Regions from separate parts of the Cytobacillus sp. BC1816 genome, predicted to be linked through region 2. Evidence: predicted binding sites of a transcription regulator. Region 2 holds the regulator's gene; the other holds the start of a gene.

Region 1 (4,432 bases), 890 kb from region 2:
ATGGCGGCACAGTAACCATGGAGCTGCAGGAGACATTCTGGAGTAAGAGCTTTGGCCAGTTAACCGATAAATTCGGTATTAACTGGATGTTCAGCCACGAAAGTAAATAAGATACATAGATAAAAATGGAGGCATGCGGCCTCCATTTTTCTTATTCATCCAGCAAATGGTGAAGCATTCTTTTTTTATCGTCAAAGAATTGTTTCATGATGCGGTAATGATTCGTTTCCTCCAGCTTCTTTTCTGAAATGCCTTCCTCGCTGAATTCATATATTGCTGCATCCGGATAGGCCATAATGATCGGAGAGTGTGTGGCGATAATAAATTGTGAGTGTTCCCTGACCAAATCATGAATTCTTGTCAGCATTGACATTTGCCGCAAAGGAGAAAGTGCCGCCTCCGGCTCGTCCAGGATGTAGATCCCATTACCGCGAAACCGGTGAAGAAACGTGGAGAAAAACGCTTCTCCATGAGATTGCTCATGTAAAGAACGGCCTCCAAAGGAGTCGATTACTTTTGGTGCGCCACCTTCCCGATCCATTTCTTCAATATTGGAAGCGACATTATAGAAACTCTCTGCCCTTAGGAAAAAGCCATCAGACGGCCTGTCTATGCCTTTTATCACCTTGAGATAATCTCCCAGCACAGAATGCGAATCGAATGTTGAAAAGTTAAAATTGAAAGATCCGCCTTCTGCATTAAATCCTAGTGCAACCGCTACTGCCTCCAGCAGTGTCGACTTTCCCATTCCATTCTCTCCAATCAGAAAGGTTACTTTCGGGTGGAAAGGCACCTCATCCATGGTTTTCAAGCTGGGAAGGCTGAAGGGATACTGATTGAAGGAAGGAATTTCTTCTCTTTTAAGGCTAATACCTCTTACATATTGTGAACGTAACAGATCCATTAAAAATACCTCATATATTTTATAGTCAGCTATTTGCCATAAGGGCTGAAGCCAGCCTTGGATACACCTAATTGAATGGGTGCATCTTGAAACTCCCGGTCCAGCATTTTAAGAACCACTTTATATGCAGATGGATTATACCATTTCCCCAAACCAAGCTCATCAAAAATCTTTCGGATTCCAAGTCTCTCGGTCCTTCGTCCACCGCTTCCATCTCCCATCCAAAAATCGTCAATTGTAACTCGGTTTGCAATAGACTTAAGCTTTGAAGGAAATTCTCTTGAACATGGCAGTAATGGGGCTAATGTTGCTTGAGTTACAATTCCTGCATCTTTTATGTCTTTTAGTGCAGCCATTCTTGCCGGAATGGGAGGAGCCGCTGGTGCAAATGCCTTTCTGACTTCTTCTTTGTCTGTCTCGATTGTCATGGAAATTCTGATACTATCTCCGAATTGCTGAAATAAATCGATATCCCGCTTCACCAATGGCGAACGGGTTTGTACATGTAAAAAGTCAGGCTGATTTTCAAGCATAACTTCCAATAAACTTCTTGTCAGTTTTGAGGTATATTCAATCGGCTGGTAAGGGTCAGTGGAAGAGGACATAAATATAGCAACTTTTCCCCTTTTTTTAGCTTTAGCCAATTCTTTCTCCAAAAGCTCGGCCGCATTTGATTTTATATCAATCCACGCACCCCATTCCTCTTCACGAAAAATGGAAACAGGCAGCTCCCTTACGTAGCAATATTTGCAGCCAAAGGCACAGCCCGCATAGGGGTTCAATGAATGAGTAAAGTTGTCTATCGCACCTTTTGCAGGTGTTAAGATGCTTTTTGAAATAATTTCTTTAATTTGTGTATTCAAGGCAATCACCAAATCGAATGTATGTTCTTGTTCAAAAGTAACACTGTGATTTCCTGATGTCAACAATAAGCACTAACCTCTCCTGCCCATTATGACTCTTCCTTAAAAATTAGGGAACTCAACAATCTGATTACCAGAAGGATCCTCAATAATGAAGTAACGGCCTGGAGGACATGGCTGAGGATTTTCAAAAAGGATTTTCAAAAAGCATTTTCACACCAGCTTCTCTTATTCTGCTAAATCACTTTCGATATCCTTTGAAAGTATCCCAGGCAATACATTGGAGCCCATTTTTTCATCTGCGCTCCAGAACAACCTGTACATCATTATGTACGAGACTGACAATTTTATCTCCATAATGTTTTTATACTTTGAAGCCTAAAACCTCAGTGTGAAAATTCACCGCACTTTTCAAATCCCTTATTTTGATCGTGATCACTCATATTTGGTCCAATATGGAAATTCCCCCCTTTTTAATCATAGAAAAGAATTCTTTTCTAAAAGGAAAATTCTTGCTAAAAAAAATGCCTGACCCGATACTGGGGCCAGGCTTTGCCTATTTATTGGTCATTTCTTCCTATTATGTTCCGCAAAACGTTCGATAAGGCATGCCGGATGGCCCTGGCAGCTTGCAGTATTCTTCCTGTTCTATTGTATAGGCATAAGGATCCTTCAGTGCTGCAAGAAGCTTTTTCATCACGCTGTAATCCCCTTTGTTAACAGCTGCACTCAGAGCTTCCTCAACTCTGTGATTTCTGGGGATGACGGAAGGGTTACTCTTCCTCATTAATTCATTCACAGCTTCTTTCGATTCCTTCTGCCTGCCCAGCCTTTCCTGCCATTGTCCATGCCAGTTTGCAAATTCTTGATCATCAAATATTGAAGTTTCCTCAAGCTTGCCTAAAGTTAATGAACGGAAGGTGTTTGTATAATCTGCTCCTGACTTCTGCATCATCTTTAGAAGGCTGGTAAATAGGGCTTCATCTTGTTCTTCTTCATTAAAAAATCCGAGCTTTGCCCGCATTCCTTCAAGCCAATGATTTTGATATATTTTATTGTATTCGGAAATTGCATCCTGGGCTAAATTTACAGCCTCTTCCTCATTTTCATGCAGCAGGGGCAAGAGGGTTTCAGCAAACCTTGCCAGATTCCATCCGCCTATATAAGGCTGATTTCCATAAGCATAGCGGCCTTCTCTGTCAATGGAACTGAATACGGTTGCCAAGTCATACTTATCCATAAAAGCGCACGGACCATAATCAATAGTTTCTCCGCTAATGGCCATGTTGTCGGTGTTCATGACTCCATGGATAAAACCTGTCAGCTGCCATTTTGCAATGAGTGCAGCCTGGCGCTGGATCACGTTCTGCAAGAGTCCCAGGTAAGGATTTTCATCATCTCTGGTTTCTGGATAGTGGCGCTGAATCGTGTAATCTGCCAGGGATTTAAGCTCTTCAACTGGCCTCCAGTTTGCCGCAAATTGAAAAGTGCCCACCCGTATATGGCTATCAGCCACTCTTGTCAGGATAGCACCTGGAAGCTCGGTTTCGCGGATAATCGCTTCACCTGTTGTTACAACTGCCAGACTGCGGGTAGTCGGAATTCCCAGAGCATACATGGCTTCACTGATGATAAATTCCCGGAGCATCGGGCCTAGAGCCGCCCGCCCATCTCCACCGCGTGAAAACGGAGTTCTGCCGGAGCCCTTCAGCTGAATGTCAACCCGTTTATCCTCAGGGGTTATCTGCTCGCCGATCAGCATCGCCCGGCCATCTCCAAGCATATTAAAGTGTCCAAACTGATGCCCTGCATAAGCCTGAGCAAGTGGTTCAGCTTCTTTTGGAACTTTACAGCCTGAAAGTACCTCAATGCCTGTTTCACTTGTCAATGCATCAATATTTAATCCTAAAGATTTCGCCAGCGGCTCGTTAAGGATCACCATTTCAGGGGATGGTACAGGGTTTGGCTTTACTTTTGAAAAGAATGTCTGAGAAAGCCGTGCATAGCTATTATCAAAATTCCATCCGGTTTCATTACTAGTCGTCATTCTATCTCCTTCCTGTCTGCATGGATTTATTGTCATTTTCATTTATTATACCCTTTCCGGAGAAACTTAGCGGGCTTAATAATCTTCTCTTTTGTATGTAAAAAAAACCTGACGCCGGGTTCTTTAAATACGCCAGCAGTCAGGCCCTCTCACTCTTATTCACTATGCTCAAACGTTTTACAGGCTGTTTCCTCAACACCATCAGCTTCCCGGCCATTCTGGCCAATCACATAAATAGAGTCGGCTACACATTTATCACCTTCAGCCCAATACTTGCAATTCTCTACATTACATAAAACTTCTACTTCCATTCTTGGCCACCTCCTTTTGGGTTACTGATCCATACCCCTTTTCCAAGTGAATTAACCATACGGAATTTAATTCCATAGGCAAATGAAATGGCCAATCGCTGCAGTTATTGGGAGAGAATTAGGCTTCTTAGTTTTATCGTCACTTCTGGAGAGGTCAGGTAAACCGATTCATCTGTAATATACATGAAGGCGCTTTTTTTATTCTCCTCTCCAAGCCATAAATGAATCCCGTGTGAAGGAAGATCTCCTTTGTATTCAACCGCGATATCATATTCAGGTTTACTAATATCTGCATTCCCTGGCTGTT
Region 2 (4,432 bases):
TCATTTACTTAAAATAAACGCCAGTAAAGTACCCCATATGAAAATCACTAAATAGCATAACCTCTTTAATAAACCGGCTGGCATAGGGATGAAATTTGTTAAGAGGATGAGTATAAGAATGACTAGTAATAAGACTATGCAGTATTGAGTCCAGCGTCTTCCTTTTTCTAAAGATTTTGCAAATATATAAAGACCGGGCAAGACAGTAATCATGCCAAGTTGATATAAATTTATATCAGCTGGCATAAAGCCGGACACAATATTACCTAAAGCTAGGATAAGAATAAAAATTGTAGCTAACCCGTTTAATCTTGTCTTCTCAAGGTTTTGTGAAAGATACAAAAAAACAAATTAAAAGGTTAATCCGTTACTAATAAACAATACATTCATCCAAAAATGGTAAGGAGAACAAATCTCATGAGGTGCAATTGAATAGGTGTATTGCCCGCAAGAAGTAACGCCAAGGTCGCTCATTGCATGATTGAAAAAACTGTACGGAACTGTAGCAGTCAATATGAAGGATGGTTCATTTAAAATACAAACAAGTAGCAAACCAACTTAAAATACCGAGCTTCTTTGAAATGTTCAGACGACTCACCCTTTACAAAAGTGTTATATGTAAATTGTATATCCAAAAATGTTAAGAGGGATAGTCTTGGAGATTATATTTGAATAGGGCTAGAGGTTGATGCAGGTACTTCTAAAAAATACAAGCTGAATCAGTTTATTAGGAGGTAAAGGGGGCGGATAAGAATAAAAGATAATTAATTTGAAATATTAAGCATTAGACGCGAGGCAAGGAATGTAAAAGGCGGGTGAATCATGACATTCCAAGAAGGATTAAATCAACTTGATAAGACTAATAAGATCATTACCAATGCAAATAAATTGATTGCCGATGTTAATTTAAACACTTTCTTATTTACTTTAAGCTGGTGGGCAGCCTTAGCGATGTTACTTGTTCCTTGGATTTTGTGGGCATTTTTTCGGAAAAAAGAGAGTTCTGCCCGTTTGTTATTTGCGGCTTTTATAACGATGATAATCTCTACAACCATCGATGGATTAGGTGTTGATTTTGGTAAATGGGCCTATCCGGTAAAGGTCATTCCAATACCAACGATCAGCTACTCATTTCGATATGGAATTGTTCCAGTAGCTATAATGTTTTTAATTCAATTCAAACCAAATATTAATCCAATAGTGAAGGCTGTATTGTTCGGTGGGTTTGGTGCTTTTGTGGGAATGCCTATCATGTCAATTCTGCACTTATATAAAAAAATCGACTGGGCCTATACTTATTCCTTTTTTATCTTAGTTTTACTATACTTAATTGCCCATTGGTTTAGCAGAAGGAGCAGTTTTGAAAAAATAGTAAAAGAGTAAAAAATCCGGGATTTTTACCGGAAACCTTTTGTATTATTGTTTCGTACGGAGGTACATCCCTGGGAGCACGGACAAAATATGTGCACTTACTAAGAAAATCCGAAATCCGAAAACCCCTGTTTGCTGGGAGCAGGGGGTTTTTATATAAATCAAATACAAAAACCCCGTTTCTAAGTGAACGAGGTTTTACTAATTTGTATTTCTCTGCATCTCTCTATTCTTTATGCCTGATCTTTAGGAAATCGAGACATGTCAGCAGTGCGTCTCCTCCAAATCCTGCAATTACCGCAAGGAGCACTACCTTTAAGGCAGAGTCAGGATCTGAAGATACGACCAAAAAAACAGCCGCTAAAGCCCCCATGATAACTTCTTCTAAGACCCCCAGATAGATGAATTTTTTTGTCCTTCTGGGTTTGACCATTTTGCCTTCTTTCCGAATATGTCCAACGACACCGACCAGCCCACCAATCAACAAAGCGAAGGTAATGTTCAAAAACATTTTTTCTTCACACTCCTAAAGTCGAGATTTTGGACAAGCGACCTTAGGTTGATTCTCGGTGTATTACCATTATATAGAAAGTGGCTATAAATTAATATGCATAAAAATACCGAATTTTCTGAATAATAAAATAGTCATACATGACTGTAACTTAGGACCACAAGAAAAGGTATCAGTTACTTTCGTATGATTTCGCTAATAGCATCAGGTAATAGGAACTGATAACCTTCTTAAAATTGGAAAAAATAAAAAGCAGGCAGTGGCTGCTTGCTTTTTATCATTCTATTAATGCATATGGCGGTATACACCTATAACTTTGCCGAGGATAGAAACATTTCGAAGGATGATAGGTTCCATTGTAGAGTTTTCCGGCTGAAGCCGGATATAGTCTTTTTCTTTAAAGAATCTTTTGACAGTTGCTTCATCTTCCTCTGTCATGGCAACCACGATATCTCCATTATTGGCAGTGCTCTGCTGTTTGACGATGACATAGTCGCCATCAAGGATTCCGGCTTCAATCATACTTTCTCCCATGATTTCAAGCATGAATACATGCTCATCAGCTGGTGCCATTCTTTCTGGAAGAGGGAAGTATTCTTCAACATTTTCAATGGCCGTTATCGGCTGCCCTGCAGTTACTTTACCGACGATCGGAACATTGACAGCACTGATTTTAGGGATGTGCGAAGACTCGTCCAGATCTAAAATTTCAATTGCGCGCGGTTTGGTAGGGTCCCTGCGGATCAGCCCTTTGCTTTCAAGACGGGCGAGATGGCCGTGAACTGTTGAGCTTGAAGCCAGGCCGACTGCTTCCCCGATTTCCCTTACAGAAGGAGGATAGCCTCTCAATTTAACTTCTTCTTTAATAAACTCTAATATATCTTGCTGCCTTTTTGATAATTTCACCATCTTTACGCACCTCGTATGTTTTTGTTGTCTCAATTATAGCATCAATTACCATATGATACAAACATAAGTTCGAATTTTTATTGACACAAAACAAATGTTCGGTCTATAATAAAAATAACAAATACGAACATACATTCTTTTAGAGGTGGTATATCATGCTGAAAAAATTGTGGAAATCATATTCTTATGCTATTATTCTCTTCGTTTTAAGCCTGGCAGCATCGTTTATTATGCTCGTGCAAATAGAAACACCTGATACGGAAAAGTTTGTGAAAGTCACTGTTGCAGAAGGTGACTCTTTATGGGAAATTGCTGAGAGTTTTTCGGCAGAACATTCGCTGTCTACAGATCAATTTATTAATTGGGTCGAACAAAATAATGAGATAGCGGCAGGAAGGATTTTTCCGGGCGATGAAATTGTTATTCCAGTAAAAGCATTGGATGACGAGCCTTATAAAGAGCTTGCCAGTTCAGACCTTTACGAATAAGGAGAAGCTATGAAAGCAATTATTTACTGCAGGGTTAGTACAACAAAGGAAACTCAGGAAACGTCCCTTTCAAGGCAGGAAGAAGAGCTGGTAAATCTGGCGAAAAAGCATGATTTTGAAGTAGTCAAGGTGATACGCGAGCAGGCCAGCGGATATGACCTTGAAAGGGACGGTATATTGGAGCTTTTAGACTTAATTAAAGAAAAGGATATCAAGGTTGTCCTCATTCAGGATGAAACCAGGCTGGGGCGGGGCAATGCAAAGATTGCGATACTCCATTGCATCCTAAAGGAAGAAGTCCAGCTGTACAGCATTTCGAATAACGGCCAGCTCGAGCTTTCGGAATCAGATTCGATGGTGCTGAACATTGTTGGGATGGTAGAAGAATATCAGAGAAAGCTTCATAACATCAAAATTAAACGCGGCATGCAGCGGGCTGTTGATAAAGGATACCGCCCCGAGAAGAACTTAAGCAATCAGGGAGCAAATGGCGGCAGGGAAAGAATAGAGGTGCCGATAGAGGAAATTGTCCGGCTAAGGAAAAACGAGTTAACATTTGCAGAGATTGCTGCAACTCTCAGGGGCTTTGGGTACAATATCTCTAAAGCAACAGTCCATAGAAGGTATAAAGAGCATATGGAATCACTTGCTGAATAGAGCACTTTTCTTGTCAAAAGTGTTCTTTTTTAGTATGATGGCAGTTGAGTTTCAGTATTGTTCCATATCTGAAGCTATTGTATAATAAAAACTTCTATCAGAATATCCAAAGGTAAACTTTTGATATAAAGGAGCTTTAATATATGCTGCCAAAACAAAAACTTGCCCGAATTAATGAACTGGCAAAGAAGGCAAAGGAATCAGGTTTAACAGAAGCAGAAGCAAAAGAACAGACTTCTCTCCGCAAAGAGTATTTGGAGACTTTCCGCTCTGGCATGCTGAACACGCTTAAAGGTGTTACAATCGTTGATCCGAAAGGAAATGACGTAACTCCGAAAAAACTGAAAGAATTCCAAAATAAAAACCGCCTTCACTAATATTATAATTGAAAGGGATACACAATGCTGTATTCCTTCTTTTAATAGAAAGCGGAGATGACTCCTATTACCGGCTATCTCCGCTTTTTTTACATACGCCGGGTCTTTTTGTGTCAATA

What was found. Region 2 encodes LexA, which represses DNA repair genes until DNA is damaged. Its sites were predicted from a motif close to CGAACATATGTTCG; they were not measured.
Region 1: the regulator LexA is predicted to act here: its motif matches at 1,782-1,795, upstream of ACR42H_RS05745 (SPL family radical SAM protein).

The regions. Positions count from the first base shown of each region.
Region 1 covers NZ_CP195611.1:1,080,386-1,084,817, reverse strand. Annotated here, with positions in the region: gene ACR42H_RS05755 (VOC family protein) at 1-110, shown strand, start outside; gene ACR42H_RS05750 (AAA family ATPase) at 152-904, opposite strand; gene ACR42H_RS05745 (SPL family radical SAM protein) at 934-1,767, opposite strand; gene ACR42H_RS05740 (protein adenylyltransferase SelO) at 2,348-3,814, opposite strand; gene ACR42H_RS05735 (DUF1540 domain-containing protein) at 3,970-4,125, opposite strand; gene ACR42H_RS05730 (hypothetical protein) at 4,230-4,432, opposite strand, start outside.
Region 2 covers NZ_CP195611.1:1,974,984-1,979,415, forward strand. Annotated here, with positions in the region: partial or broken gene ACR42H_RS10310 (DUF998 domain-containing protein) at 1-589, opposite strand; gene ACR42H_RS10315 (CBO0543 family protein) at 823-1,383, shown strand; gene ACR42H_RS10320 (DUF4257 domain-containing protein) at 1,598-1,882, opposite strand; gene lexA (transcriptional repressor LexA) at 2,168-2,791, opposite strand; gene yneA (cell division suppressor protein YneA) at 2,947-3,279, shown strand; gene ACR42H_RS10335 (YneB family resolvase-like protein) at 3,289-3,936, shown strand; gene ACR42H_RS10340 (DUF896 domain-containing protein) at 4,080-4,313, shown strand.